4 regions of the Priestia sp. 3CA3 genome follow, and region 1 is predicted to be linked to each of the others. Evidence: riboswitches for the same ligand, from Rfam matches in the RefSeq annotation. Region 1 holds a riboswitch; each other region holds the start of a gene.
The links. Region 1 has a riboswitch for cobalamin ahead of AC1VNJ_RS12400 ((2Fe-2S) ferredoxin domain-containing protein). Riboswitches for the same ligand answer to the same signal wherever they lie in the genome.
Positions count from the first base shown of each region.

Region 2: it holds a riboswitch for cobalamin, as region 1 does, so the genes downstream of both, metE (5-methyltetrahydropteroyltriglutamate--homocysteine S-methyltransferase) here and AC1VNJ_RS12400 ((2Fe-2S) ferredoxin domain-containing protein) in region 1, are expected to answer to the same signal.
Region 3: it holds a riboswitch for cobalamin, as region 1 does, so the genes downstream of both, AC1VNJ_RS00080 (ribonucleoside-diphosphate reductase subunit alpha) here and AC1VNJ_RS12400 ((2Fe-2S) ferredoxin domain-containing protein) in region 1, are expected to answer to the same signal.
Region 4: it holds a riboswitch for cobalamin, as region 1 does, so the genes downstream of both, AC1VNJ_RS17685 (ABC transporter substrate-binding protein) here and AC1VNJ_RS12400 ((2Fe-2S) ferredoxin domain-containing protein) in region 1, are expected to answer to the same signal.

Region 1 is NZ_JBXENJ010000004.1:112,967-118,800, reverse strand. Features, by position in the region: gene cobK (precorrin-6A reductase) at 1-217, opposite strand, end outside; gene AC1VNJ_RS12410 (sirohydrochlorin chelatase) at 214-1,125, opposite strand; gene cobJ (precorrin-3B C(17)-methyltransferase) at 1,144-2,766, opposite strand; gene AC1VNJ_RS12400 ((2Fe-2S) ferredoxin domain-containing protein) at 2,780-3,160, opposite strand; cobalamin riboswitch at 3,261-3,440, opposite strand; cobalamin riboswitch at 3,559-3,737, opposite strand; gene AC1VNJ_RS12395 (hypothetical protein) at 3,884-4,042, opposite strand; gene AC1VNJ_RS12390 (M42 family metallopeptidase) at 4,395-5,432, opposite strand; gene AC1VNJ_RS12385 (cation:dicarboxylate symporter family transporter) at 5,540-5,834, opposite strand, start outside.
Region 2 is NZ_JBXENJ010000002.1:661,868-667,701, forward strand. Features, by position in the region: gene AC1VNJ_RS08600 (hypothetical protein) at 1-82, opposite strand, end outside; gene AC1VNJ_RS08605 (helix-turn-helix transcriptional regulator) at 107-307, opposite strand; gene AC1VNJ_RS08610 (hypothetical protein) at 550-681, shown strand; gene AC1VNJ_RS08615 (GNAT family N-acetyltransferase) at 704-1,204, opposite strand; gene AC1VNJ_RS08620 (acetate uptake transporter) at 1,349-1,966, opposite strand; gene metE (5-methyltetrahydropteroyltriglutamate--homocysteine S-methyltransferase) at 2,109-4,403, opposite strand; cobalamin riboswitch at 4,554-4,742, opposite strand; SAM riboswitch class I at 4,822-4,932, opposite strand; gene AC1VNJ_RS08630 (hypothetical protein) at 5,013-5,264, opposite strand; gene AC1VNJ_RS08635 (hypothetical protein) at 5,522-5,692, opposite strand.
Region 3 is NZ_JBXENJ010000001.1:15,627-21,460, reverse strand. Features, by position in the region: gene AC1VNJ_RS00085 (ribonucleotide-diphosphate reductase subunit beta) at 1-662, opposite strand, end outside; gene AC1VNJ_RS00080 (ribonucleoside-diphosphate reductase subunit alpha) at 679-2,922, opposite strand; cobalamin riboswitch at 3,056-3,241, opposite strand; gene menC (o-succinylbenzoate synthase) at 3,520-4,623, opposite strand; gene AC1VNJ_RS00070 (o-succinylbenzoate--CoA ligase) at 4,627-5,834, opposite strand, start outside.
Region 4 is NZ_JBXENJ010000006.1:246,044-251,877, forward strand. Features, by position in the region: gene AC1VNJ_RS17680 (adenosylcobinamide amidohydrolase) at 1-315, opposite strand, end outside; gene AC1VNJ_RS17685 (ABC transporter substrate-binding protein) at 404-1,363, opposite strand; cobalamin riboswitch at 1,623-1,755, opposite strand; gene AC1VNJ_RS17690 (thioredoxin family protein) at 1,846-2,160, opposite strand; gene AC1VNJ_RS17695 (YpjP family protein) at 2,349-2,951, opposite strand; gene AC1VNJ_RS17700 (class I SAM-dependent methyltransferase) at 3,332-4,117, opposite strand; gene AC1VNJ_RS17705 (BrxA/BrxB family bacilliredoxin) at 4,246-4,683, opposite strand; gene AC1VNJ_RS17710 (polysaccharide deacetylase family protein) at 4,924-5,808, shown strand.

The sequences.
Region 1 (5,834 bases):
GGTGACTTGCATCCACAATAGCTTTTACACGATGTTCGTTTACAAAATCGATCATATCTTCTTGTGTGAGACGTCCAATTTTCACTTTCACTTCTGCTCGCTGTAATTCGATTGCTGCATTGTCGGTTACAACCGTCGCCGTAACGTCGTAACCTTCTTTTTTCACTTGAACGGCTAATGCACGTGCATCGCTAGTTCCCGCTAACAATAAAATCATTTTAACTCGCCGACCTTATCTTCATGGTGGTGATGGTCATGATGGTGATCGTGGTGATGGTGCCCGTGATCGTGATCATGATCGTGATGATGATGGTGATCAATATGCTCCATAATGCCGAGGCGATATTGACATGTATCGCAGTTCATTTTCACTTCGCCTTCTAATCCTTCTTCAGCACGTTCTTTTAAAATTGTCTGTAGTTTTGGATGAAAGCCGAAATAGCCGGCTAGCTTAAACTCAATGTCTTCATACTGCAATTTATACTGCTTCACCATTTCTTCCAAACGCTTAATTAATACTCCTGTAAATAAGAAATACGGGAGAATAACCACTTTTTTAGCGCCCAGTTTTAAACATCGTTCCACCCCTTCATCAATCAATGGAGCGGTCACGCCCATAAAAGAAGTTTCGACGATTTTGTAGTTTGTTTTTTCCCAAAGAAGGCGCGTAATTTTATATAGATCACTGTTTGCATCAGGATCGCTTCCTCCTCGTCCTAAGACAATAACAGCCGTGTCTTCAGCTGGAGTTTCTAAATTTTCTCCTGATTCTTGTAATCTCGTTTTTAAAATTTCAAGAGCTTCTTCATGAACGCCAATGGGACGTCCGTATACAAAGTTTACGTGTGGATATTTTTCCTTAGCTTCATCTATAGCCGCCGGAATATGTATTTTAGAGTGGCCAGCAGGCAAGAGCATAATTGGAATCACAACTACATCTTGTGCTCCTTTTGCCACACACGTGTCAATTCCTTGACTTACATTCGGACGTTCAAATTCTAGAAAACACGTTTCTACTAAAATAGATGCGTCCCAATCATGCTTCATAGTCGAGATAAACTCGCGAATTTGATCGTTCCCTTCAGAATCTCTGCTTCCATGACCTACAAATAAAACTGATTTCATATAATGCCCTCCCATTTCTTAATCTCCACAAGGAGCTGGTTCTACTTTTATTTTTGGTGTTATATCCTGATAATCGAATCCATAAACGTTCTTCACACGCTTAAAGAATTTGTGAAACCGCTCATTAGGATGACCTTTTTCTTTATATTCACGGACAATGTTATCAACTATTTCAACAATGTCATCGGGCGCTATGCCTTCCGCCACAATTTGACCTGAATGCGCGTTGCGCCCAACCGTTTTAGCTCCTAAAAATAAGTCAAACGCACCTTTTCTATAGACAATGCCGATATCTTCTTGAACAGCACCGTAACAGGCCATACCGCATCCATTAATACCAAGCTTCAGCTCTTTTGGCATGTCCATTCCGCCGAGGCGCTTTTGTAATTCTTCCGTATGTGGGATGGCGTCGCTTTTTTCTCCATCACAAAAATCACACGCTTTAATTGTAAACACGTCTCCGACCGGAGATAATAAAAAGGAAGCTGCTTGAAGTTTTTCAATGATCACATCTGGATGAGCCGTTGGAATTTGCAATTTAATTTGATGATCAGGCGTATACTCCATCGTACCTTTTTCACCAACAACTTCTGCTAGTGTTGTCATTTGAACGGGCGTAAACTTCTTATTCGCAAGCCCTGGACTAACCGCCACTTCAAAAATAGACTCTATTGGCTGATGTACGACCGGAGAAGTAGTTTCACCTAAAATTGCTTGAAGCGCTTCTTCTGCAAGAGCTCGTGAAGCTGTTTTTTCTTCTTTTTTATTCTGAACAGCTTCAATAGCTGAAGCCGTTTGCTGTACAGTCTCCTCTTGATCAAGAGCCCATGGTTCTGCTTCTTTTCGAAGTCGCTGATGCGGTCTTAGCGGCTGTTCCGTTTGATTGAGGGTATATTTCCGCTGATACCCTCGCGGTGTAATCATCAAATCGTCATAAAAGAACGTAGATGAATTCCCAACAACAACGGTAGTCAGCATGCCTATTTCATGGTTTAACATATCTTTTAAGTTCGTCATTACGACTTCTTCACGGTCACGATAAGCGCTTTTTACAAGGCCAACAGGCGTATCAGGAGAACGGTACTTTAATAGAATCCTCTGCGCTTCCACAATTTGTCTTGTTCTTCTTCCGCTTTTCGGATTATAAAAGGCTACTACAAAATCTGCTTGTGCAGCTGCTTCAATTCTTTTTTCAATTAACTCCCAAGGCGTAAGGTGGTCACTCAAACTAATCGTACAGGCATCATGCATCACGGGCGCCCCAAGGAGAGATGCGCATGAATTAATAGCCGAAATGCCAGGAATTACTTCCAGCTCTACGCCCGTTTCTTTTTTCCATCCTTTTTCGATCAACACTTCATACACAAGGCCGGCCATTCCGTATACTCCTGCATCTCCGCTTGAAATGACCGCCACTGTTTTCCCCGCTTCAGCTTGCTTTACAGCTTCTTGTGCACGGCTTACTTCTTCGGTCATTCCTGTACTAATAATTTGTTGATTCGTTAACAGTCCTTGAATTAATTCCACATAGGTTTTATAACCAATGATCATATCACTTTCTTGAATGGCTTCTCTTGCTCGCTGTGTGATATGCTCAAAGCTTCCTGGACCGAATCCAATAACTAGTAGTTTACCTTTCATGCTAGCTCCTCCTTTATGCATTACTTTTTACTTTGTCAATTCCTTCTATGGAGTCACTGTTTTCTGGAGAAACGAAACCATTTTGATCATATTCATAAATAAGCGATTCCTTTATACTGCAGCCCCCTGCTAAATGCTCTTCAACAATTCGATGAGCTACGTTTTCAGTGACCTGCTTGTACCAATCTCCTGAAGGGTACACGATAGCTACAGGAGCATCTTTGCATCTTCCGTTACAGCGCGTGCGGGTTGTATGAACCGCTTCATCTAGATTCAGTTCGGTCACTTTATTTCGAATAGCCTGCGTGGCTTCTTCTCCACCTTTTCTCATACAGCTGCTTCCATTACAAATCAATACGTGATGCTTTGTTGCATTCAAGTTCCAAGTCGTCACACTCATTCTCTCCTTTACTAAAAAAACGCCTCTATCAATGATAGAGGCGCAGAAAATTCAAACTAAGTTTTTGCACTTCCACCTATATCCCGTAGGGTAAGCTTCGCATTAGAAAAAGGCTGGTTTCCTGACTTCGATTCATTACTTGATTGCGCCTTCCCGAATACAGTGGCATATGCAATCAGCTCCTCTTCACAGTGGCGGGTACCGCGCTGGCTTCACACCAGACTTCCCATTTAACGCAATGTGGTCATTGCGCACCTTTTTTGCACGATATGTAGTTTTAGGATATGAGAAAAACCCGCTTCGCTAATATGCGAGCGGGTAAAACGTTAGAATAAGAGTGTACACGAATGCCACTTTAAGCCAACGTTTCCCTTCCCGCTCCCCGGAGAAATAGAAACTTCACAATAAAGACAGGTCTCCTGACTTGTGTATCATTCTACTTGAGAACCTTCCCGTGATTTTTTCACAGTGGTTATACTCGTTCGTCCACACTTACAGTTGCGGGGACAGTACTGGTCTTACACCAGTTTCCCTATTAAGCCTTCTTGGCATCTTTACTGTTGCTGTTTGATATATATGAACCTTTTAAACTATCAGAATAATAGAAGTAACTACCATATCATAGCGTACATTTTTTTTTATTTCAACTTTATTCTTTTCGTAAGATACAAGAAGCTATAAAAAAACAAGAGCATAAAGTCAGCTCTTGTTTTTTCATTATATAGCTACTAACGTTAAATGAGGATCATTATAATACACGACTTCTGAAAGAACTTTACAGCCATTTGTTTTTGCAAAAGCTTCTCTCGCCTGCGTTTCAGTTTCAAATTCAAACATTTTCATTTCTTTTCCAGCATATACCGTCAGTACCCACATGAAAAGATTCGCCTCCGATTATTGTAGTGATCGCTATATCCACATTATGACGAAACCATATCCTTTTGAAAACCCATTCTACAAAACTTGTCACAAGAAACTTTTAAAAATTTAAAAACATTTTAACTTCTGTAAATGAACAAAATGTACAAAAGGTTTAAGCCTTATTATACCTCTTTAAAAAAGGTGCTTTTTTTACCAACTGTTGCTTCATCAGTAAAAAAATATATAGTATTTATTAAAAAAAGAAGCCGGACAGCCGGCTTCTTTTTTAGGAAAGGAAAGTACAGACATCACAGTCCCGTCCTGCTCTTTGTTTTGCATAAAAATACACTAATTAAATATTCCTTTCTTAAAGCAGAACCATGTTCGATTGCACATAGTGGTAAAGAAGCTTGTACGTATGGTTTAATGAATCTTGATGCGTTCTCTCAAACGCATGAGAAGAATCAATTCCTGGACCAATTAAGCCGTGTACGATGTCATGCCCGGCACGAATAGCAGCAGAAGCATCTGATCCGTAAAACGGATAAATATCTAATTTATACTGAATATCATGCTGCTTAGCTAGCTCCACCAAATGCTTTCTCAAACCGTAATGATATGGGCCGCTTGAATCTTTTACACAAATAGACACGGTGTATTCATCAGTAGATTGTCCATCTCCCATGGCACCCATATCAACCGCTAAGTATTCTACCGTTTGAGGCGTAATGTTCGAATTTCCTCCGTATCCAATTTCTTCATTATTTGAAATAAGAAAGTGCGTAGTGTATGGCAGTTCGATCTGCTCTTCTTGAATTGTTTTCACGAGCTGAAGCAATAAAGCTACGCTTGCTTTATCATCGAGATGACGAGATTTAATAAAACCGCTTTTTGTTATTTCTACACGAGGATCAAACGAAACAAAGTCGCCGACTTCAATTCCAAGACTGCGAACATCTTCTGCGCTATGTACTTTTTCATCCAATCGAATTTCTATATTATCTTGATTTCGCTCAGCTTTACCTGCATCTTTATACACATGAACAGATGTTTGATGCATAAGGATGGTCCCTGTAAATACTTCTCCTGCTGACGTTTCGATTTCACAATATTCTCCTTCAATGGAATTGTAGCGGAACCCTCCAATCAAGTCGATTTTCAGACGTCCACTCGGTTTGATTTCTTTTACCATAGCACCTAATGTATCGACATGAGCCGTCAGCATGCGGTGATGATCCGTATCTTTACCGGGAATAGTAGCGACTAAGCCTCCTTTTCGATTGCGATACGTTTGAATATTTAGCTCTTTTACATAGTCTTCGACAAATGAAATCACCTTTTCTGTATTTCCAGAAGGACTGGGAATCGAAACAAGCTTTTTAATTAACTGAACAGTTTCCGTCATTATGACACTTCCTTTGTCTCTCATTTCTTTTATTTTACCATATGTTTCAAAAAAGATAACAGGCAGCTCCAAACAAAAAAGCCAGGCAGCTGCCCGGCTTTTTTGTTTTAAGCTATGTTTGATTTCTTTAATTCATTTGTGTAATTTAATGATTTTTGCTTATCAAATTCGCCTTCAGACTTGGACATTACAATTGCAGCTAGAGCATTTCCTACTACGTTAACTGTGGTACGCATCATATCAAGAATGCGGTCAATTCCTGCAATAAATGCCATGCCTTCAAGAGGGAAGCCCATAGATTCAAGCGTAGCAAGTACAACTACAAACGATGCCCCTGGTACACCAGCCATTCCTTTTGAGGTTAACATTAGCACAAGAAGGAGCTGAATTTGATCCATAATG
Region 2 (5,834 bases), on a different contig from region 1:
CTACTGTATAAAATAAAAAGCCGTTTCGCGCCGCTTGCTTGATTTCAAACTTTTCCATTTCGTCCGCTTTTTTTACTTTCACATTACCTTCTCCTTTTTAACTAACTCATGATTTATGAAATAAAAACAGCTCATCTACTGTTGCTCCCAGTTCTTGGGCCAGCTGGAAAGCCAGCGCTAAGCTTGGATCATACTTATTGTTTTCAATTGCATTAATCGTTTGTCTAGATACGCCGCATACTTTCGCCAGTTCATCTTGAGACATCCGCTTAACTTTACGCAGTTCTTTAATTCGGTTTTCCACCATTCATCACTCATCTCTAAAATGTAAAAAACTTTTTACATCCATATCTTATATTATCTTCCTTGTTACTGTCAAATATGTTTGACAAAGTAGAGTCTTTTACATAACTGAAATAGAGGTTAGAACAAAAGTAGGTTAGTTGAAGGACAAGGCGAACGAGTTTGATTAAGAATTCATCTCGTGCTAATTTTTTTATGGGTATGGTGAACGTAGGTTTCGTGTATGTAGGTGCTTCTAGCTGATGATTGGAGGGCAAGGCGAAGACTCCTGCGGGAAAAAACGGAACAGGTGAGACCCCGCAGGAGCGCAAGCGACGAGGAGGCTCAGCGGCCGCCCGCGGAAAGCGAAGCCTTGCACGGAAATCATTAGCGGTGTAACAAGCAATTCATAGTAGTAACATTAAAGCTCCTTACTCATATTAAACCACTGCACGCCTGCATGCTGGGACTGCGCAACTCCTTGATTCACATATCCATTTTTTTCGTAAAACGGAATCAATTCTTCTTTACACGTTAAAGTCACCGTTACGCGCTGTTTGTTCCGTGCTTGTTTTTCAAACTCTTTTAGCAGCATACTGGCGATTCCTTTGTGATGATGCTTGGGATTTACAACGATACCCAAAATACTTTGATAACCGCCTGTCTCAGGGTTCGAAATCGTTTTTTCAAACAAATCATCCGTAATAAACGGAGCTGAAATGACGGGACCGTTCACATATCCGATTATTTCTTCATTTTCTTGGGCGATGATAAACGTATCAGGAATGGTGTTAATCCGCGTGATAAATGCATCTTTTGAGGCAGCTTCTTCAGGTGTAAAGCCTTTGTTTTCTAACGTAATTAATTGGTTTAAATCTTTTTCATCCACTTGTCTTATAATCATTGAAACGATTCCTTTCATTATGTATTTCTCTTTTTTCTCTAAAAGCTTCTATTACATATAACTATCTCTTTCTACTATATATAAAAACGCACAAACAAAAAAGGATTGACCTCTGCATCATACAGAATTCAACCCTACTTCGCTGTTTAATGAACGTCTTGATTATTTAATAAATGCACCAAATGGCTTGCCCACTGGAAGCACAACTCGACCGTAGTGAGTATTTAATACAGCCGCGGCAGATCCATAGAATGAAAACAGAGCAATTAATAGCTCTGAGACTGCTGCTAGTAAATGTGTGTATTCATAGGCCACATCAAATGTACTTAGCGATAATCCAATAAATAAGAAATCAATTAATACAAAAATAATAAATAATACTTTATGAGTGCCCATTGCTCCAACCGTCATAAAAACGCTGAAAATTAAGTAGCCGACAAAAGCAAATGCGAGCTGCTTCGGATCCGCTTCTTTTGCGAGCGCTTCCCCAAATGCGCCAAGCTGAATAAGCCATGTCATAGCTACACCTAGCCAAAATAAACCGAAGGCACCAAAAGCCGTTGCGCCGAAGGTATTATTATGTTTGAAATCTTGCATAGACGCAATTAGCTGTCCTATCCCGCCTAAAAAAATTGCCCATGGCAATACCAATGAAACACCATCGGTTACCCCAAGCTTTTGAAACGATGCAACAAGTGTCACCATGGCAAGTCCGAATAGGCCTAGCGCTGATGGATCCGCTGTTACAATTTTAACGTGCTGCGTGCTGTTGTTACTCATGTTGTACCTCCCTGATTTTAAAAACACCTTTAAAAAGATACAAAAATCTACGGGAAGTGTCAATGGATATTTTTGGCCTTTAAAAAACCCATAAGACCAAGCAGTGTAGCGTTTACACTGCTTGGTCTTGACTTTCTTGTTATTAAGCGTTTTGTAATAAATTTTTTCTTGTTTGTTTTGCAGACTCAACCATCACTTTTAAAGCTTCCACCGTCTCGCTGATTCCTCTTGTTTTAAGACCGCAGTCGGGATTAATCCAAAACAATGCAGGATCAAGCACTTTTAGAGCGCGGTCAATGTTTCGTGTCAGCTCTTCAAGCTTCGGTACGCGCGGGCTGTGGATATCATATACGCCAAGTCCAATTCCCTGGTTATACGTATGTTTTTCAAACGCATAAATTAATTCACCGTGGCTTTTGGACGTTTCAATGGAAATCACGTCGGCATCAAGCGCTTTGATCGCATCAATAATCTCTTCGAATTCCGAATAGCACATATGCGTGTGAATTTGCGTCTCGTTTTGCACCGATACCGTGGCTAATTTGAACGCGTACACCGCGGCGTTCAAGTAGCTTTCCCAGTTTTCTCGTTTTAACGGCAGTCCTTCACGCAGCGCCGGTTCATCTACTTGAATCATTGAGATGCCCTGACTTTCAAGTGCTTCCACTTCTTTTCTAAGAGCAAGCGCAATTTGATTTGCCACGTCGTAGCGCGGGATATCATCACGCACAAATGACCAGTTTAAAATCGTAATCGGCCCCGTCAGCATTCCTTTAACAGGCTTATTGGTTAGAGACTGTGCGTAGACCGTTTCTTTGATCGTCATCGCCTGCTCGTACGAGACATCTCCGTAAATAAGCGGCGGCTTGACGCAGCGAGAACCGTATGATTGCACCCAGCCAAACTTCGTAAACTGAAAGCCTCCTAATTTTTCACCGAAGTATTCAACCATGTCGGTACGCTCAAACTCTCCGTGCACAAGAACATCTAAGCCGATGTCTTCTTGAATTTCAATCCATTTTTTGATTTCAGCGTTAATGTACGCTTCATATGCTTCATCGCTTAACTCTCCTTTACGCCACTTCAGACGCTCTTTTCGCACTTCTTTTGTTTGCGGAAAGCTTCCAATTGTTGTCGTTGGAAGAAGCGGCAGTTGAAACGCTTCTTGCTGAACACGTTGACGTACGTCAAACGGCGCTTGGCGCTCTGCTTTATAGCTGTGCAGCTGCTTCAGCTCTTTTTGCACGTCTTGGTGATTTCGAAAAGATGATCCATTTAATGCTTGAATCGCCTGTTTGCTTACACTTATTTCTTTTTCAATTGCTTCTTTTCCTTGCTGCACCGCTTTTGTTAAAAGCATGATTTCCTTTAGCTTTTCATCTGCAAAAGACAGCGCGTTTTTTAGAATTGGCTCAATGGTTTTTTCGCTTTTCACCGTGACAGGAACATGTAATAAACTTGATGAAGGCTGCAGAATCAAACGGTCTTTTGATACGGCTTCTTCAATTTCCCTGATTGTTAAAAGCTGTTCGTCCAAGTTTTCACGCCAAATGTTTCGTCCGTCAATCACTCCTGCTGCCAGCACTTTATCAGTTGGAAAACCATATTTATTAAGTGCCGTGAGATTTTCGCCTCGGTCATGTACAAAATCCAATCCAATTCCGTGAACAGGAAGAGCAACTACTTCTTTATAGTAATCTACGCTGTCAAAATACGTCTGCAAAATGACTTTTACATTCGGTGCCGCGTCATGCAGGACTTGATAGACTTCTTTATACAGTGCCAGGTCTTCTTTTGATAGCGTTGTAGCTAAAACCGGCTCATCCATTTGTACCCACTCCACGCCTTCTGCCTGCAGCTCCGCTAAGATTGTTGCATAAAGAGGAACAAACTGTTCAACTACTTTCTTAAACTCACTTTTTTTATATCCTTTTGACAGCTTCACAAATGTTACTGGACCTAAAATAACGGGCTTGCCTTTGATATTCAGCTTTTGTTTTGCTTCTTTGTAAAATTGAAGCGGGCGATTTTCTACAAGTGCCGGCGTACATTCCTCAAGCTCGGGTACGATGTAGTGATAATTTGTGTTAAACCATTTTGTCATCGTAGAGGCTACGGCACCTTTTGTTCCTCGCGCGATGTCAAAATACGTTTCAAGCGATACCGGGCCTCCGTTATATTCAAAGCGCTTTGGCACCAAACCAAACATAGCGGCTGTATCTAACACGTGATCGTATAAGCTAAAATCGCCGACTGGAATCAGTTCAATTCCTGCGTCACGCTGTTTTTTCAGATGCCCAAGACGAAGAGCTTCAATTTCCTGTAGAAAGATATCTTTCTCTAGCTTTCCTGCCCAAAACTGCTCAAGCGCTTTTTTCCATTCTCGTTTTTCACCAATTCTTGGATAACCTACATTTGAACTTTTTACACTGCTCATTTTTTCCACTCCCTGTATATTTTTTTATCGCTAAACTAAAAAATCTCCCTTTTCGAAATGAAAAGAGAGATGATACGCATACTTAACTAAAGTTGAGATAGCCTGTTTTTCTCAACACGTATTCCTCACTCCTCTCTATATCCCGTAGAGCTTAAGTGCATACAACAGGCAGGTCTCCTGACTTAGGTTCATCGCTTCCTATCCCTTCCCATTTCAACATGAAACAGTGGTTAATAAGTTGCTCCCCATTACAGTGGCGGGACCGCGCCGGCTTTTCACCGGTCTTCCCTTTTAAGCTGCGTACATTCGTTACACAGCACCTGATGCATTTCTATGAAATTGTTCATTCAAAACACCTTCACATAAAATAAAAAGCCTCTCTATTATGAATAGAGAGGCATAGTATCTATGAAATCCTCTCTTATTTTTCAAAGCTGTACGCTTTGCAGGATGTAGCACCTTTTTAACAAGATTGTTAAATGGTTGCCGGGCTTCACAGGGCCAGTCCCTCCGCCTCTCTCAATAAGAGTTTTAATTGTTTATAATATTTTGAATGTAGAGTCATCTTAACACCTTACATTTATGTTGTCAAAAGAAATTTCAAAAAAATTAGTTTTCAGGAGGCGTTGACGCTAATTTTTGCCTTAACAATTTGTAATCATCTTTTCGATGTGTTTCGATCAAGTCTTTTGCTCCTTGATGATACCCTGAAGAATAAATGTACTCTACCGCCGTTTCGATAAGCATTCTCTTTTCTTCCGCACATTCTCGGTCCATTAGGGGGAACAGTCTACCTAAAAGGTCATTTAAATCTTCCTTAATAAAACGATTGAGTCCTTCTTGCATCTTTTCGTTTGCCATGATAGCTCCTCCATTTGCTGTGTATGTTCTAAGTTTCTATGAACAGGCATTTCACTGTGAATGTTAAGATAAAGTTAAGTCATTAAACAGTATATCAAGTGAATGTTTTTCTTCAATTACATATGTAATACAAATATATGACAAATATAGAGAATATATCATCATTCACTATCTATTATAACGCTTGACTGAGCCTTCTGCTACAAGGTTTCGTACGGTTTTCTAAAAGAGGGTGGACACAACGAAGTGAATCCAATCTAAAGGCAAATGGGATACATGAGCTGAATCGCTTGTGACACCGCAGTTGATTTCCGTACAAGACTTCGCTTTGCGCGGGCGGTCGCTGAGCCTCCTCGTCGCATACACTCCTGTGGGGTCTCACCTGTTCCGCTTTTCCCGCAGGAGTCTTCGTCTTGTTCTCCAATCACCTGCTAGAAAGACTTATACACATGAAATCTACGTTTACCCTAATAAAAAAAATGAACCACTAATCAAGCATCTTGATCAATGGTTCATTTTTCATTTCGTCTAAAACCCTTTTTTCCCAGCCTCTTTTTTTGAACCTAGCTT
Region 3 (5,834 bases), on a different contig from region 1:
AGCTGTTCATCACGATTGATATAATTAATCATCGTAGATGTCGCCACCATCTTTTGATTTCTCGCAAGATTATAGAAGAACGCAAATCCGCTATAGAAGAAAAGTCCTTCTAAAATAACATCATATACCATAGACTTCAAAAAGTTTTCAACCGTTGCTTCTTCGCTAAATGCTTTATATCCGTTTGTAATAAAGTCATTTCGTGCGCGAAGCTTTTCGTCTGTACGCCAGTATTCAAATACTTCATCTTGTTTTCCTTTTGGTACAAGACTTGATAAAACATATGAATACGAATGATTATGAACCACTTCTTGCTGCGCTAAAATAATCATTAGAGCGTTAATCGAAGAATCGGTTACATAGTCAGCTACTTTGCTAGCATAATCTGATTGAATACTGTCCAGTAGCGCCAGCAGGCCAATAATTTTTAGAAAGCTCTCTTGTTCGTCAGCGGTTAACTGAGGGAACTGTTTAATATCTTGACCCATATTAATTTCAAACGGCGTCCAGAAATTAGCTAGCATACGCTTGTATTTAGGGAACGCCCATGAAAATCGGACGTCATCCCAGTTTAGAATATTGGAGCTCTTGCCGTTGATGATTCCTGTCGAACGGTTCGGAGCTGTTTCGTTCATTAATTCTCGTTTTAACATGCTTGTCATCAATTATTCACTCCTTTTAACTATGACAGCTTTCACATTCTTCAATGACTTCACTTGATGTTGAACGTACGTAATAGGTCGTTTTTAATTTTTCTTTCCATGCCGTCATATGAAGATCCAGCAGCTCTTTTGCTCGGATATCATTTTGTACATATAAATTGAATGAAATAGATTGATCAATATGACGCTGGCGCTTGGCGTTTTGCTTAATGCTCCAGTGCTGATCAATTAAATAAACGGACTTATAATACCAGTTTGTTGCTGGCGATAAATCTGGTGCCGTCACTGGGATTTTATAGTTTTTCTTTTCCTCTGAATAAAACTTACGGAAAATCGGATCAATACTTGCCGTAGAACCCGCGATAATAGATGTTGATGAATTAGGTGCTACAGCCATTAAATATCCATTTCTTATCCCATTGCTTTGAACTTCGCTACGCAGTTCACTCCACGCTTCGCTCGTGTATTCACGTGTTTCAAAATAAGCGCCTGACTCAAAATCTGAGCCTTTAAATAATGGATATGCGCCTTTTTCTTTAGCTAAGTTCATGCTTGCCTGCACGGTTAAGTAAGAAATTTGTTCATACAATTCATCGCAATATGCTACCGCTTCATCTGTCTCCCATGCTATTTTCTTTAAGGCAAGCAAATGGTTCCAGCCAAATGTGCCAAGCCCTACTGCGCGGTACTTTTGATTCGTTAGCTTTGCTTGAAGTACCGGCAAATCATTTAACTCAATAACATTATCAAGCATGCGTACTTGAATTGGAATTAAACGTTCAAGTACATCTTCAGTTACGGCTCTCGCTAAGTTAATAGAAGAAAGATTACATACAACAAAATCGCCCGGATTCTTTGTAATAATAATTTTTCCGTCTTCCGTAATTTCCTCTGTTACGACCGTTGTACTTTGGTTTTGCGTGATTTCTGTACATAAGTTACTGCAGTAAATCATGCCCGCGTGTCGGTTTTGATTAGCTCGGTTAACCGTATCACGATAGAACATATAAGGAGTTCCGGTTTCAAGCTGCGAAAGCATAATGCGCTTGAAGATCTCAATAGCAGGCACTGTTTCTCTTGAAAGCTGTTCATTGTTTACACACTCAGCGTAACGAGTGCGGAACGAACCGCTGCCTTCTTCTTCATCATAAAAATCTTCTAACGAGTAGCCCATCAGCGTACGAACTTCGTGAGGATCGAATAAGTGCCAGTCTTCACGTGCTTCTACTTTTTCCATAAACAAATCTGGCAAACATACGCCAGTGAATAAATCATGCGTGCGCTGGCGTTCATCACCATTGTTCAAACGCGCGTCTAAGAATGAAAAAATGTCTTTATGCCAAACATCTAAATATACAGCAATAGCTCCTTGTCGTTGACCTAGCTGATCGACACTTACAGCCGTATTATTTAGCTGTTTCATCCATGGAATTGTTCCTGATGATACGCCTTTAAAACCTTTTATATCACTTCCTCGGCTTCTAATATGACCGAGGTAGACACCAATTCCGCCTCCATTTTTACTAAGCGTGGCCAAATCTGTATTGCTATCATAAATACCGCGTAAGCTGTCATCAATCGTATCAATAAAGCAGCTAGATAGCTGTCCGTAGCTCTTTCCTGCGTTTGAGAGTGTTGGTGTGGCAACCGTCATATATAGACTAGAAAGCGCCCAGTACGCTTCTTTTACTAATGCTGTTCGATTTTCTTTCTTTTCTTGAGACATCAGCGTCATAGCAATGATAAGAAAACGTTCTTGCGGTAATTCGTATACACGCTTATCATGTGATGTCGCTAAATAGCGATCTGCTAATGTCAGCAATCCAATGTATGTAAATAAACGATCGCGTTCAGGAATAATGACTGAAGCAATTTCATTAATTTCTTCTTCTGTATATGTTTTTAATAGCTGTTTATTATAAATGCCGATTTTTGTTAGTTCTTGAATAAGCTGATAAAACGAACCGTACTTCTCTTTTTTATCATAACCTCGGTTGTCCGCTGCTTTTCGATATAGTTCGTTTAAGTAGACGTCTGCCGCCACGTACGTCCAATCTGGTTCTTCCATTGAAATACGCTCTAGGGCTGCCAAAATTAGTACGTTTGCAACCTTTTCGTCCGTCATATTTTCCTTTACTGTAACAGTTTGAATAACCTTTTCCTCATACAAAGAAAAATCAAGTTGCGTAAATTCTTTTTTTAAACGTTCAATATATGCAGTTAATTCATGTAGAATTGTAGGCTTTAATGTATTCACCATAAATATGGCTCCTCTCTTCACTTCAAAATAAAAAATCGCTCACCGTACCTCGGTGAGCGAATAGAACGAAGATAGAAGAAGACACTAAGTCTTTTCTCAATCCTCGCTCTACCCTCTCACCTCCCGAAGAAGATAAAACGACATAAAAAAGGCAGGTCTCCTGACTTATGCTTCTTTTTACTTTAAGGCCTTCCCATGATGTTTACTCACAGTGGATCTCCTTATTTCATCAGCATTCACAGTTGCGGGGACAGCTTTGGATTTTCACCAAATTCCCTTTTAAGTCTTTTTATCAGACACCTTTTTCACTGGAAAACACAAAATATAGTATTTTATTATTGTTTAACAAACAACATATTGTGTTATGTTATAAACACATTATATAGGACAACTTAGAAAACTATCAACCTATTTTCAAAAATAATTTTGTTTTTTACGATAAAATCCTTCGACTTTTTTCATCAAACTACTCCATCATAACATGTTTTGACACGCTTGATGGAACAATGTGCTCTTTTTAAAAAATTTGTCCTATTTTTCTACTAAACATTGCCAACATCAATAAAAAAACCGTTTTTCATAAAAAACGGTTTTTAATTATTTGTATTCTTTTTCAAATGCTGTGATTGTTTTGATAAACTTTTTATCAATATCGTATCCTATCCCCGGTTTTTCCTTCACCTTTATTACTCCGGCTTCTACCTCTACTTCGGGCTTAATAATATCTTTTTCCCAATAGCGAGACGACGCAGAAATGTCACCTGGTATCGTGAAAGAAGGCAGTGTGGCAAGGGCGATGTTATGAGCTCGTGAAATCCCGGCTTCTAACATTCCGCCAACCCAAAGCCTTACACCGTGTAGGGCGCATAAATCATGAATTTTTTTTGCTACAGACATTCCGCCAACTCGACCGATTTTCACATTGATAATCTTGCAGCTTTTTTGTTCGATTGCATGACGTGCATCTTCATAGCTCACAATACTTTCATCTAAGCAAATCGGCGTCTTCATTTGCTTTTGTAATAATCGATGATCAAGGATATCATCCGAACTTAACGGCTGTTCGATCATCATTAAATTCAATTCATCTAGTTTTTTCAATGAATCACTATCGCTTAACGTATAGGCTGAATTGGCATCAGCCATAAGAGGAATGCTTGGAAATTCATCTCGAATTTGTTTCAGTAGCTCATAGTCAGCGCCTGGCTTAATTTTCACTTTAAAGCGCTTATAACCATCTTTCATATAAGTCTTTATTTGTTCTTTCATGATGGAAATATCATTTAAGCCAACTACCACTCCAGCTTCTACAGCAGGCCTTATTCCGCCAATTACTTCAGCTAAGGGCTTATTTTGGCGCTTTGCATACAAATCCCATACAGCACAGTCCAAAGCTGCTTTAGCCATGTTGTTCCGCTTTAGAGGTTTGAATAACTTTTGAACATCCTCTGGTTTTTGAAGCTGCTGGTGAAGAAGCGAAGGAATTAAAAAATCGTCTAACATATGAAAACATGTCTGAATCGTTTCTTCCGTATACCAAGGAGATGAAAAAGCAACGACTTCTCCCCATCCTGTAAATCCTTTTTCATCTTCTACTTCAAGCAAAATCAATTCTCGATCCTGGACCGTACCATAGCTTGTTGAAAAAGGAGAAAGAAGCTTCATGTCAATTTTATAAAGATGTACTTTTTTGATAATCATCGATTAAATCCCTTTCTGTATGAACGATGATAGCTTCCGGCGTATGATTTTATTAGAGGCCGTTCGCGGCAGCTCCTCTACTCGAACGAAATACTTTGGAAGTTTGTACTTTGCTAAAAATTGTTGAATGTGTAAAGATAACTCTTCATCTGAAACGTCTTCGTTTATAACAATGCATGCTGCAGGAACTTGTCCCCATTTTCCATCGGCTACTCCCGTTACACCGGCCTCTTTAACAGCGGGATGCTTCAACAAAACATTTTCAATTTCAGCTGGATATACATTTTCTCCACCTGAAATAATAAGGTCCGAACGTCTGTCTAATACATATAGAAAACCTTCTTCATCCACTTTCCCGATATCTCCTGTATAGAACCAGCCTTGTTGAAGGGCTTTTTTAGTAGCTTCAGGTTTATTTAAATATCCTTTTGTAACATTTGGACCTTTAACAATGATTTCTCCTGCTTCACGTGTTTCATTTCCATTCTCATCTACAATTTTCATTGCACACGGAAATAATGGTTTACCTGCTGATCCCAGTTTTCGCAAACTATCTTCAGGTGAAAGCGTAACGAACTGTGAAGATGTTTCTGTCATTCCATAAGTTTGATAAACAGGAATTTCTTTATTCACACAAGCCTCTAAAATAGTAAGCGGTGCGGGTCCTCCTCCTAAAAGCATACAGCGAAATGTATTTGGGTATTTACGTTCAGCTAATTCATCCAGCATATTCGATAGCATGGAAGTGACAACCGAAATAATTGTTACTCCTTTGTTTTCAATGGCTTCATTCACCGCTCTTGCTTCAAATCGTTCTTCTAAAATGATTTTCATTCCGTAAAAGACGCTCCGCATTAAAATGGATAATCCGCTAATATGAAACAAAGGAACCGCTATAAGCCAGCAGTCTTTTTCATTTAATCCTAAATTAAGCGCTGAACCAATGGAACTCCACCAGTGATTTCCATATGTCTGCAGCACTCCTTTTGGATTACCTGTTGTTCCAGACGTATACATAATGGTGAACGTCTCCTCGAGATTCCACGTTTTCTGAAAATACGTTTCTGTTTCTGGAGAACTTTTTAAAGAAGATAAAGGAAGCTGAGTAATGGAACTTTGGAACTCTCTCGTTAAAAATGCTTCATCCGTAATAAGCAACGACACGTTTGCATCTGTTAGCTGATAATTGATTTCTTCATTTGTCAAACGCG
Region 4 (5,834 bases), on a different contig from region 1:
GGAATAAAATGGAACAGCTTCGTCAGCTGTAATATCCACTGCGTTTCCTACTCCAGCCGTTATCACGGAAGCTACTCTTACTCCGTAGCCTTCATAACAGTAAACCGCTCTTTCTTTTAACCAAACCGCTGTCATCAACCCTACGATTTGCTCATGGCGCACATTTTCTTTCATCAAATATTGCTCATACTCTAAAGAAGGAGTATCTGAATAATAGTCTTTATGAACAAATCGATTGTAAAAGGTGTCCGTTTCCATGATGCCTGTTCCTAAAACGCCTGAGCTGTATGTTTTATAAGAAGTCTCGGTTTTCATGATTAAAAGCTCAGGCCGTTCTTCAATTTTAAGATGTGAAAAGGGACCAATCCCCTTTTCAATTCGAACTGGAATATGGTCCCTCTTTTTATTTATTGTACACCTCAGGGTATACTGCTTTTGCTAAGTCCTCTAAGCCATCTACAATACGAGGTCCTAAGCGGTTGATTTTGTTTTGATCAACCTTTTCGATGTTCCCCTCTTTTACAGCAGTCATGCTGCTCCAAGCGGGACGCTTCATAATCTCATTTTTGTCTGCATCATACGTTGCGATAATAACGTCAGGGTTTAACTTAACAACTTGCTCTTCAGAAAACTTAACCCAACCCTTTTCACTAGCCGCTACGTTATCAGCACCGATCATAGTAAGCATTTCGTTCATGAACGTACCTTTTCCTGTTGTATAAATCTCAGGAGCTCCCGATACCTCTATCCATACTTTTTTACGATCTTCTTTTGAAATCGTTTTTGCTTTTTTCTCAATTGAAGCTACTTTTTCTTTCATGTCTTTAATTGTTTGATTAGCTTCTTTTGTTTTACCCGTTAATTTACCAATTTGCGTAATAGAATCATAAACCGTATCAAACGTTGTTGAATCTTTTACAACAAATACCGGAATACCCGCACTTTCAATTTGTTTAAATACTTCATCTGAAACGCCCATACTTGAAGCGTGTGCCAGCACTAAATCAGGATTTAAAGCAATAACTTTTTCTGCATTAACGTTCATATCTCCCACCTGCGCTTTTTTCTTTACGCTTTTAGGATAATCATCGTTGCTTGTGACACCGACTAATTCTTTTTCAAGGCCAAGGGCATATACAATCTCCGTATTACTTGGCATTAATGAAACAATTTTCTTAGGCTGTTTTTTCAACGTAATTTCTTTATCACGCGCGTCTTTTACCTTCACTGGAAACGCAGCTTGTGACGTTTGTTCTGTATCTTGCTTCGTTTTTTTATCACTGTTGCTTTGGCTGCCTGCACCGCATGCAGCAAGTACGATGACTAACAGCGCAATAATGGAATACGAAAGCCATTTTTTCATCTAAATACTCCCCCTATATATTGTTCATTGTGAATACGAAACCTCCACGTTAAAGAAAAAGCAAATGATCATGCAAAAAGCAGCGCTATCCCGTTTTTTCCGCTTTGACTATGTATACTGCTCGGCAGCAGCTTCAAAATAAAAAAGCTTTACTTTCAATTGAAAGCAAAGCAGGTAACGTCAAGATAAGCAGGAAAAGAATCCGTTCACTATACTTGATATGTATGTTCATTACCCTGCTTCACCCTTCCTCGAAGGTTTCACAGCTAACAATAAGGCAGGTCTCCTGACTTACGCACAAAGCGCTTACAGTGGCGGGACCGCGCTGGTTTTTCACCAGACTTCCCTTTTCACTCAATCTTTAAATTGAGACCTTATTGCTTTACGATTATTCACTTGTCCTAGTATACCCCACTCATCGAAAAATGGAAATAGCCATTCTCACAAAAAAAGCTGCGAGAATGCTCTCGCAGCTTAGGGAATTAAAGAGTTGCTAAAAATTCACGGACCGCTTCAGGCGTTTTAGCATTTGCACTGTGCAGGTGCGCAATTTTTTCACCGTTTTTATATACAAGAAGAGAAGGAATACCCATTACATTGTTTTCAGCAGAAAGTTCTTCAAACTCATCCTTGTCAATTTTAAACCATGCTTTATCTGTATTTTCGTCAACGATTTCATCAATAAACATATCCAAACGTTTGCAATCAGGACACCACGTTGTCGTAAAAATCCCAACGCTTAGTGTTTCATTCTTAATTTGTTCGCGAAATTGTTTTTCTTCCGTAAATTGTTTCATTGTGTTACCTCCAGCGTCTATTCGTTCCTTCCTACAATTCTATAGTAAGAAGTCTGACTTCATTATAAACGATTTTTTTATCGTTGTGCTAATGTTTCAGCTTATTTAGACCATAACGGTTTTAGACGTAAAAAAATGCTAGCTTAAAAAAGCTAACATTTCGAAATTGTAGAATGTTGTGTCTATTATCAGCTGAACCACTTAGGCGGCATGTTTCGGTTCCAATAAATTTTCCCTAAATCATAATGCTTTTGAAAATTATCTGCGGCCGCATGATAGTGAAAATTAAACCAGTATCCATCTTTTGGAGGATTTTCACGCCGTACATGAAACCGTATTAAGTCCTGACCGGTTTCCCGGTCATATACATGGAAAATCTTTTCACCGTAGCCAGCAGCAGGGTGCTCGCTTATCTCGAGATTCTGAATTGACTGTTCACGTTCAGTGCCAATGTCGGTCAGCACTTCTTCAATTTTAGGTAACACTGCTTGACGAAATTCATCTTCAATGACAGGACCAATTTTTGTTCCGAATTTTTCCACTGACTGTTTTTCAGCTGATTCCATTGCATACGTAACAAATGATGAAACGTCTTCATATTTTGGTTCTTCATATGGCAAATGAATATCTTCTATAACAGCTGTGACAGGAGTTGTTTCTCTTACATACCCTGCTTTATGTTGCTTGTCCGCTTTTGCATCATCAACGTATAAATATTCTGGTGGAGTGACAAGCCCAAATGTAAATACTGTAATAAATACAATTAGCATTCTTTTTATCCATCTAGGCATTCGTATCTTTCCTTTCTCATCTTTTCCCATATGGTCTTTTCATATTGTAAAATTCATTATCATAACTCACTAGGTATTGTAACATACTTATTAATTTTTTACCTATATTTGCTTATTCATTTATGCTGTCTACGGGCATTTGACGACTTTTCAGTTACCACCTTCCTTCTTCTGTTTGAGGTTGTCACACCGAGCGGAAACCTATACAAGATATTCCTTTTTTGCTGGATGCTTAAACACAAAAGTATTTTTATGTTCAAAAATATATCATACTTTTATGAACTTTAGATGAAATTCATAAAAAAAACTTCCAAAACTTTTTAATTCCTAAAAGGTTTTGGAAGTCTTTTCAATGAGCGTAATTAATTTTACTTTTTTGGTTATTTTTGTATATCAATTGTCCCGTAATGAAATTTTGATGTTTTTCGTTTTTGCACAGTAAATCCATGCTCTTTAAAACGACTGCTTTTCCAATGATCTTTTAGCACGACCTTTTGTTTGGCTACTCTTTTTGCTTCTTGTATAGCCATTGGCGTCAGCGTGGTATACAGTGCTATTGCTTTAATACCGTTAATTCCATTCGATTCCTCAATTTGTTCTTGAAACATAGGATCAAAGTAGACAACATCAAAAGAATTATCTTCACAACACGCCAAAAACGATTCAAAATTTTGATGAACCACGTTTATAAGCTTCATTGCATCATTCAACTCTTGTACGTCACTTTCCCAATTTAAAAGTCCTTGTTTGACTAAATAAGCTACATAGCGGTTGCCTTCTAGTCCGACAACTTTCCCGTTTTTCCCTACTGCTGCGCTCGCCATCATACTATCCGATGCAAGACCAAGTGTACAGTCAAGCACGCTCATTCCTTTTTCTAAACCAGCAGCTTCAATAAACGGATCTCGTTCTCCGCGCAGCCATCTCTTCACTCTAAACATAGCGGAATTTGGATGAAAAAAAATAGGTTCTTCTTCATTTTGGACGTGCAATTCTACTCTATTTTTACCGACAACCAGCACGTCTGCCGCTTCAAGATTTTGAAGATCTGCAACAGATTTCTTCTCTCTTGTTACAAAAGGTATACTTAAATCAGCGGCTACCTGTTTGGCTTTTACAATCATCTGTTCATTTGTTCGACCAGCAGTCGTAACAATCACTTTCATAACTCCCCCTACACTGTTTGGCTATTTACATAAAGAAAAAGGATGCCGATAGACATCCTTTTTCTTATAAAGTATATGCGATTTTTCTTTAAAAATCTATATACTAGATGTGACAAAAGCAGGACATTTTATGAACAGTGCTGCTTAAAGCCATTTAAAATGTTTTCAAAAATAACTTCTAACGGCTGACCTTCAATTTCATGTCGAGGAATAAAATGAACAACTTCTTTTCCTTTTAAAAGTGCCATAGACGGTGATGAAGGCTCAATGTCCCCAAAATATTCACGCATTTTAGCTGTTGCTTCCTTATCTTGACCGGCAAAAACAGTTACCACTTGATCTGGTTTTTGCTCAGACTGTAAGTACGCTTGCGTTGCTGCAGGACGTGCTAAACCAGCAGCGCATCCACAAACTGAATTAACGACAACAAAAGTTGTTCCTTCTACGTTTTCCATAAAATCAACTACGGCTTCCTCTGTTGTTAATTCTTCATAACCAGCTTGAGTTAATTCTTGACGCATTGGTTTAACTAACTGACGCATATATTCTTCATATGCCATTGACATATTAACATTCCTCCTAACAATCATTCACGCTAAAAGCATACTATAAAAACCAGGAAAAATCTAGCTACTCACTCTTCAAATCCTTATCGCTGTCCCGTTCTCCTTTTTCATTTGACAAAAAAGATTAAAACCGGGTCATATCATCTAATTTTTTTCCATAAAAATGTCGATTTTTACTATTAATATTCCATTTTTTGTACTATAGTAGTAAATAGTAGTTTAGTAGAAAGGATTTTCAAATTGAACCAGCGATTTAAACCGAACAAACAATTTAAGCCAAACAAACGATTTTATGCATTTTTGTCTTTAGTGTTAGTGATCGTCGCTTCTTTATTTTTTATTACAGGAGCCAAAGGAAGTGAATCCGCTGCATCTCAGCAAGTCTTAGCATCTACTGCATTGCCGCTGAAAGAAGCTGCATCTTCAGCACAACCTGAGAAGCTGCTTAATACACTTCACCATAATATGTATGTAGGAAATACCGTGAACGATCAAAATCAAGCTCTTACACAGCCTGTTTACCTTACGTTTGACGATGGCCCAACGCCTGATACCCTTCACATTTTAGATGCTTTGCGTCAATATAACGTAAAAGCAACTTTCTTTATGTTAAAGTATCAAATTGACGCTCACCCTGAAATTGCTAAAAAAGTAGCACAGGAAGGACATGCCATCGGCTGTCACGGCGTCTCTCATGATATTCATGTCATGTATAGTGAAGACGGCGCCGCGTTAAAAGAAATGCAGGAGTGTCAAGCGACAGTTAAGAAAGTAACCGGTGTTGACAGTAAGTTAATCCGCGTTCCTTACGGCAGCGTTCCTTATTTAAAAGAGCCGCACCGTACAGAGTTGCTAAGCCACTTTAAATTATGGGACTGGAATGTAGACAGTGAAGACTGGGCACTTCGTTCTGCACCTAGAATTATTCAGGGCCTTGAACCTCATATTCAAGGGGTTAACTCCAACGGAAGAACACCCGTCATTTTATTTCATGACAAATCCTTTACGGCACAGTCTCTGCCGACTATTTTGACTTACTTAAAACAGTCCGGTTATCAGCCTATTAAAATTGATAACACGATGCAGCCTATGCAGTTTCCAACTCCCGCTGCAAAACAGTCATAAAAAAAGATCATTCAAGTGAATGATCT